One region of the Achromobacter deleyi genome, then DNA from elsewhere that is predicted to be linked to it. Evidence: predicted binding sites of a transcription regulator. Region 1 holds the regulator's gene; the other holds the start of a gene.
What was found. The regulator NrdR, encoded in region 1, represses ribonucleotide reductase genes. The targets are predictions, from matches to a motif close to CACNANATNTNGTG.
Positions count from the first base shown of each region.

Region 2: a site for NrdR is predicted at 1,453-1,466, ahead of I6I07_RS22560 (ribonucleoside triphosphate reductase). Genes of this name have one in related genera too.

Region 1 is NZ_CP065997.1:849,941-853,307, forward strand. It holds gene I6I07_RS03800 (cysteine hydrolase family protein) at 1-365, shown strand, start outside; gene I6I07_RS03805 (GlxA family transcriptional regulator) at 377-1,336, shown strand; gene nrdR (transcriptional regulator NrdR) at 1,359-1,838, opposite strand; gene I6I07_RS03815 (hypothetical protein) at 1,989-3,131, opposite strand.
Region 2 is NZ_CP065997.1:4,971,379-4,974,745, reverse strand. It holds gene I6I07_RS22570 (PepSY-associated TM helix domain-containing protein) at 1-986, shown strand, start outside; gene I6I07_RS22565 (DUF3325 domain-containing protein) at 983-1,333, shown strand; gene I6I07_RS22560 (ribonucleoside triphosphate reductase) at 1,473-3,367, shown strand, end outside.

The sequences.
Region 1 (3,367 bases):
TCAAGACGCTGAAGGAACTGCGCATCACCCCCGACGCCGTGTTCCACAAGACCGTGCATTCCTCGCTCTACGCCAAGGACGCCGACGGCGCCACGCTGCAGGACTGGCTGCGCAAGCACGGCATCGAAGGCGTCATCGTCAGCGGCATCCGCACCGAACAGTGCTGCGAGACCACCACCCGCCACGCCAGCGACGACGGCTTCAAGGTGGTGTTCCCGACCGACGCCACGCTGACCTTCGCGATGCAGAGCCCGTCCGGCAAGCACTACACGCCGGCCGAGATCCGCGACGCCACCGAACTGGTCCTGCAGGGCCGCTTCGCCCGCATCGCCCGCGCCGCCGACGTCTTCGCCGACGCGCAATAAGGCAACCGACCATGATTCCCGTGCACTTCGTGTTGCCCCGGGGAATCGTGCTGCTCGACGTGGCCGGGCCGGCCGAGGCGTTCCGGGGCGCCAACAAGCTGTGCCCGGACGCCTTCTCGCAGCATTTCTGCGGCCCGTCGACCGAAGTCGAAAGTGGCATTCCCGGCCTGCACCTGGCCCGGATCCAGCCGCTGCCCGAGAAACTGCCGCCTGAGGCGCTGGTGATCGTGTCCGGCGTGGTCGGCAAGCACATCCGCCTGGATGAGCCCGAGGCCCGCCTCATCATCGACTGGCTGGCGGCGCGCCATCCGGCCGACGGCTTCACACTGATGACCGTCTGCGCCGGCGCCCTGTTCGCCGCCGCGGCCGGCCTGACGCGCCAGCGCGACTGCACCACGCACCACAGCTGCCTGGCGCAGCTGGCCGACCTGGATCCCAGCGCCAGGCTGCACGACAACCGCATCTTCGTGGAAGACGGCAACCTGGTCAGCAGCGCCGGCATCACCGCCGGCATCGACCTGGCGCTGCACATGGTGGCGCGCCATTGCGGCCCGCGCGTGGCCAGCGAGGTGGCGCGCGACATGGTGGTATACCAGCGCCGCGCCGGCACCGACTCGGCGCTGTCGCCCTGGCTGGAGCACCGCAACCACATGCATCCGGGCGTGCACCGGGTGCAGGACGCGGTGGTGCGCAACCCCGCGGCGCCCTGGTCGGCGCAATCGCTGGCCGAGCAGGCCCACACCAGCGCCCGCCACCTGACGCGGCTGTTCCGCGAGCATGCCGGCTGCACTCCGATGGACTACCTGTATCAGATACGCGTCGCGCTGGCGCGCGACATGCTGCGCGAAACCCGCTTGAACCTGGAGTTGGTGGCGGAGAAATCCGGCTTCGGCTCGGCCCAGCACCTGCGCCGCGTGTGGCGCCGGTTCCAGCCGCAGACGCCCAGCATGGCGCGGTCGGTGGCGCTTTAACGCGCCGGGCCGCGCCGCGGCCTCATTCCTTGCGCAGCTTGCCGGGCAGCACTGGTCCCTGCATCTCGCGGATCGCCTCGACGAATTCGCCGATGTCCTCGAAGCTCTTGTAGACCGAGGCGAAGCGCACGTAGGCCACCTTGTCGAGCTTGCGCAGCTCGTTCATGACCAGTTCGCCGATGTGCCCGGAGGCCACTTCGCGCAGGCCGCTGGCCAGCAGCTGTTCCTCGATGCGGGCCACGGCCGCGTCCACGTCCTCGGTGCTGACCGGACGCTTGCGCAGCGCCAGGCTCAGGCTGGCGCGCAGCTTGGCGGGATCGTAGTCGCTGCGGCTGCCATTGCGCTTGACCACGGAAGGCAGCGCCAGCTCCACCCGCTCGTAGGTGGTAAAGCGCTTGTCACAGGATTGGCAGCGACGCCGGCGGCGGATCGCATCGCCCTCTTCCGAGACACGGCTGTCGACGACCTGCGTTTCGGAATTGCCGCAAAATGGACACCGCATGTGTGATCCCTGAAAACACGGAAAGCAATAATTCAGCGATATTGTAACGATGTGGCAGTGTATCGGTGTCAGGAGGGGCCAAATTCGTCCCTGCGCACGCGACGGACATTTTCTCCGCAGCGCCGCGGCACATCGGAACGGAGCGCCCCCTCATTCAAACCGTACGTTCACCATGACCTGGGTGGTGAACTTGCCGAGTTTCATGCCATCGGCGCTACCCGTTGGCGACAATTCGGCGGCGTAGGTATTACGCAATGACAAGGTGCTGCCATGCAACGCGCCGAAGTTGCCTTTCGGGGGAACGACGGCCTGGTTCAGAATGACCGGCTGGCCAGCGGGATCGGTGATCTGCATTTGCAGGCCGTTTTCCTGGCCTTCCTCGTTGCGCAGGAAGATGAAGCGCCCATCGCTGGAGAGACGCTCCGTGCCCATCGGCGTGAATGTCGCCGTGAGCGGCAGGTAGAACTCTTGATCGGGTCCCTCCCCCGGTCTGGCCGTCGTGAGGCTGCCGGTCGAGCAGGAGGGATTGATCCGCGCGGTGACATTGAAGGGCCGCTGCTGCGGCAAGGTTCCCATATAGCCGGCGGTCGCGACCACGCGGTCGAACTGAACCAGATTGTCCACGCCGACGTCGCCGATGCAGGCATCGGGGATGTACTGCAGCCGCGTGGAGCTGGTGGTCAGGAAGATGCCCGGGTTGCCTGTGCCGGTGAAGTCGGAGATCAGCTTGATCATCGTGGTTCCGGGCACCGGGTAGCGCCCCGGATTGACCTTCCTGCTTTTCACGCTCAGCCGCAGGACGATTGTGGCGTGCTGCGGCCGTTGCTGATCGGCGGGCAGGGTTCTGTCAAACGGGACGCCGATCGGAAAGAATTCGGGGAAGACCTGTGCGACGGACTCCAATGCCTTGGGAGACCAGGGATTGGCCTCATTGCCGTCGACGATGATATCCAGGGCCAGGCCGGAATCCCTCAGGGCGTTTCTCAGCGGGGTAAAGTCCCCAAGCGTCGTGAGCATGGGCTGATTCTTGGCCGGGCCTGACGTATAGGTGCATAAGTAATCTACGGCGTAGGGTTGGCTTCGATAGAGGACCGTGCCTTCCGGGGGGATTTTGCTCAAGGCGAAACTCACCGAGGGCGGCAGATGGAATTGCACGGTGCCGGCAGACCCCATGACGGAATGACATTCATCGCCTAGCGCTGTCGCCGGGATCAGCAACGCGCAGGCGATGAGCAGCCCTGCCATCAGCGCGCCCGAGCGGCCTCGGCGCGCAAATCGTGTCCGTTCAGTCATGCCGTCTTCTCGGGAACATGGCCGTTGCCCGATAGGTTGGAGGTTCGTTGCCATTTCAAGAAAAGGGGCGTTGCATGCCGTGGCGAGGACTGCGGGCAAGGCAACCGACACGGCCCCTGATCCAGGGCCGTGTCGGTTGGCAGCGTCGGACGGCGCTCGGTGGAGGCGGAAAATGGATCGAGCGATGGCGCCCGAAGCGACTCTGAATATAGGTCGGCCGAGCCCGGCTTTTGCCG
Region 2 (3,367 bases), 2.9 Mb from region 1:
TCGTGATTTCCAGCGTGACGCTGATGCCCGCGCCGGTCACCGCCGCCTACGGTTCCGGCGCCGAGGCCTCGCGCCAATACCTGGCGGAACTGATGGGCGAAGACCGTCCGGCCCGCGCCGGCACGCCGCTGGCGGTGCCGCCGCTGGAACCGATCGTGGCGCGCGCCGAGCAGATGATCGGCCAGAGCGCCCGCGCCATCGTCATCAACAACCCCGAAGACGGCGCCATGCGCATCGCGGTCTATGGCTGGAACGAGGACGCGGACATGCGCGCCCACATCAGCAGCACCACCGGCATGGCGGAATTCTCGGCCGCCACCGGCGAGCTGCTGCGCATGCGCATGCCCGGCGGCGTGCACGGCGGCGCCGCGCCGCTGACGCGCCAGGTGATGTCGGACCTGCACATGGTGAAGTTCGGCGGACTGGCGATGCAATGGCTGTATTTCCTGTGCGGCCTGGCGGGCACCGCCATGATGGGCACCGGCGCGGTGCTGTTCATGGTCAAGCGCCGCAACAAGATGGGCCACGAATTCGGCGCCGCCACGGCGCGCGTGTATCGCCTGATCGAAGGCCTGAACGTGGCCGCGCTGGCCGGCCTGGCGATCGCCTGCGTGGCCTACTTGTGGGCCAACCGCCTGCTGCCGGTGTCGCTGCCGCAGCGCGCCGGCTGGGAACTGCGCGCCTTCTTCATCGTCTGGGCGCTGACGCTGGCCCACGCCTGGCTGTGCGCGCCGCGGCGCGCGTGGATCTGGCAATTGGGCCTGCTGTCGGCGTTGTGCCTGCTGCTGCCGCTGCTGTCGCTGCTGACGCTGGGCGACCATCCGCTGGCGCAGATCGCGCGCGGCGACTGGGAAAGCGCCGGCGTCGAGCTCACGGCCGTGGCCACCGGCCTGGCGGCCGGCTGGGCTGCGCTACGATTGCACCGGAAACCGCTGTCGGCCCCGCCGCCGCGCAACGCCCGACCGCCCCAGGAAGCCACGGCATGAATCTGAACGACGCATACGGCATCGCCATGGCGCTGCTGCTGACCTATTCGGGCATGGCCTGCCTGAGCCTGGCGATGCCGCGCCACTACGACCAGGTGTGGGGCCGCGATCCCTCCGCCAGCCATACCCGCGTGCTGCGCGCCGCCGGCATCCTGCTGTTGCTGCTGGCGCTGCTGCCCTGCGTCGGCCTGTGGGGCAACACCGTCGGCGTGGTGGCCTGGCTGGGTTGGCTGTCGGCCGGCGCCCTGCTGTGGGTCGGCATGCTGTCGTGGTCGCCGCGCCCGGCGATGCGCACCGCCGCCCTCGCGGTGGTGATCTCGATCGCCGGGGTCGGCTTCGGATTCTAGGGCCGTATTGCGCCCGCGCCGGCCCGGCCGGCGCCGTTTGACCAGCGTCAAGCCAGGCTGACAAACGCCTCGGCAGCCGGGTCTTCAACACCATAGGTGGTGGTAGAGTTTTCCTACCCCACAACATATGGTGTCAGCGATGCAACTCCAACACATCCTCAAGCGCGACGGCCGGGTCGTCGCATTCGACCGCGACAAGATCGCGGCGGCGCTCGCCGCCGCCGGCCGCAGCACCAGAGAACTGGACGCCGACGTCGCGCAGGGACTGGCCAGCGCGGTGATCGCGGCGCTGGCCGCCGAGGGCAACGTCTGCCCCGGCGTGGAGACCATCCAGAACCAGGTCGAGGAAACGCTGGTCAAGGCCGGCTACTGGCGCACCGCCCGCGCCTACATCGTCTACCGCGAACAGCACGCCCGCCTGCGCGCGCTGCGCCACACCCTGGTGGACGTGGAAAGCGCCATGGAGGAATACCTCGAACAGCGCGACTGGCGCGTCAACGCCAACGCCAACCAGGGCTACAGCCTGGGCGGCCTGATCCTGAACGTGGCCGGCAAGGTCACCGCCAACTACTGGCTGTCCAACGTCTTCACGCCCGAGGCCGGCCAGGCCCACCGCGACGGCGACATCCACATCCACGACCTGGACATGCTCAGCGGCTATTGCGCCGGCTGGTCGCTGCGCCAGCTGCTGACCGAGGGCTTCAACGGCATCCCCGGCAAGATCGAGGCCACACCGCCGCGCCACATGTCGGCGGCCATCGGCCAGATCGTCAACTTCCTGGGCACGCTGCAGAACGAATGGGCCGGCGCCCAGGCGTTCAGTTCGTTCGACACCTACATGGCGCCCTTCATCCGCCGCGACGCGATGACCTACACCGAGGTCAAGCAATGCATGCAGGAACTGATCTACAACCTCAACGTGCCGAGCCGCTGGGGCACGCAGACGCCGTTCACCAACCTGACCTTCGACTGGACCTGCCCGGCCGACCTGAAGGAGCAGATCCCCTACGTCGGCGGCGAGGAAATGCCGTTCGCCTATGGCGACCTGCAGACCGAAATGGACATGATCAACCGCGCCTACATCGAGGTGATGATGGCCGGCGACGCCAAGGGGCGCGTGTTCACCTTCCCGATCCCCACCTACAACATCACGCCCGACTTCGACTGGGACCACCCCAACACCGAGCGCCTGTTCGAAATGACCGCGCGCTACGGCCTGCCGTATTTCCAGAACTTCCTGAATTCCGACCTGGAGCCGCACATGGTGCGCTCCATGTGCTGCCGCCTGCAACTGGACCTGCGCGAGCTGCTCAAGCGCGGCAACGGCCTGTTCGGTTCGGCCGAGCAGACCGGCTCGGTGGGCGTGGTGACGGTCAACTGCGCGCGGCTGGGCCACACCTGCCGCGGCGACGAGGCCGCGCTGATGGCGCGCCTGGACCTGCTGCTGGGCATGGGCCGCGACGTGCTGGAAACCAAGCGCAAGGTGGTGCAGCGCTACATCGACCAGGGCCTGTACCCGTACACCCGGCGCTACCTCGGCACTCTGCGCAACCACTTCAGCACGCTGGGCGTGAACGGCATCAACGAGATGATCCGCAACTTCAGCGACGACGCCGAGGACGTCACCACGCCGGCCGGCCACGCGCTGGCGGTGCGGCTGCTGGACCGGGTGCGGGCGCGCATGACCGAGTTCCAGGAAGAGACCGGGCACCTGTACAACCTGGAGGCCACGCCCGCCGAGGGCACCACCTACCGCTTCGCCCGCGAGGACCGCAAGCGCTACCCCGGCATCCTGCAGGCCGGCACCGAGGCCCAGCCCTACTACACCAACTCCAGCCAGCTGCCGGTGGGCCACACCGACGATCCGTTCGAGGCGCTTGCCCTGCAGGAAGCGCTGCAGGGCAAGTACACCGGCGGCACCGTGCTGCACCTGTACATGAACGAGGCCGTGTCCTCGGCCAGCGCCTGCAAAGAGCTGGTGCGGCGCGCGCTGTCGAATTTCCGGCTGCCTTACATCACCGTCACGCCGACGTT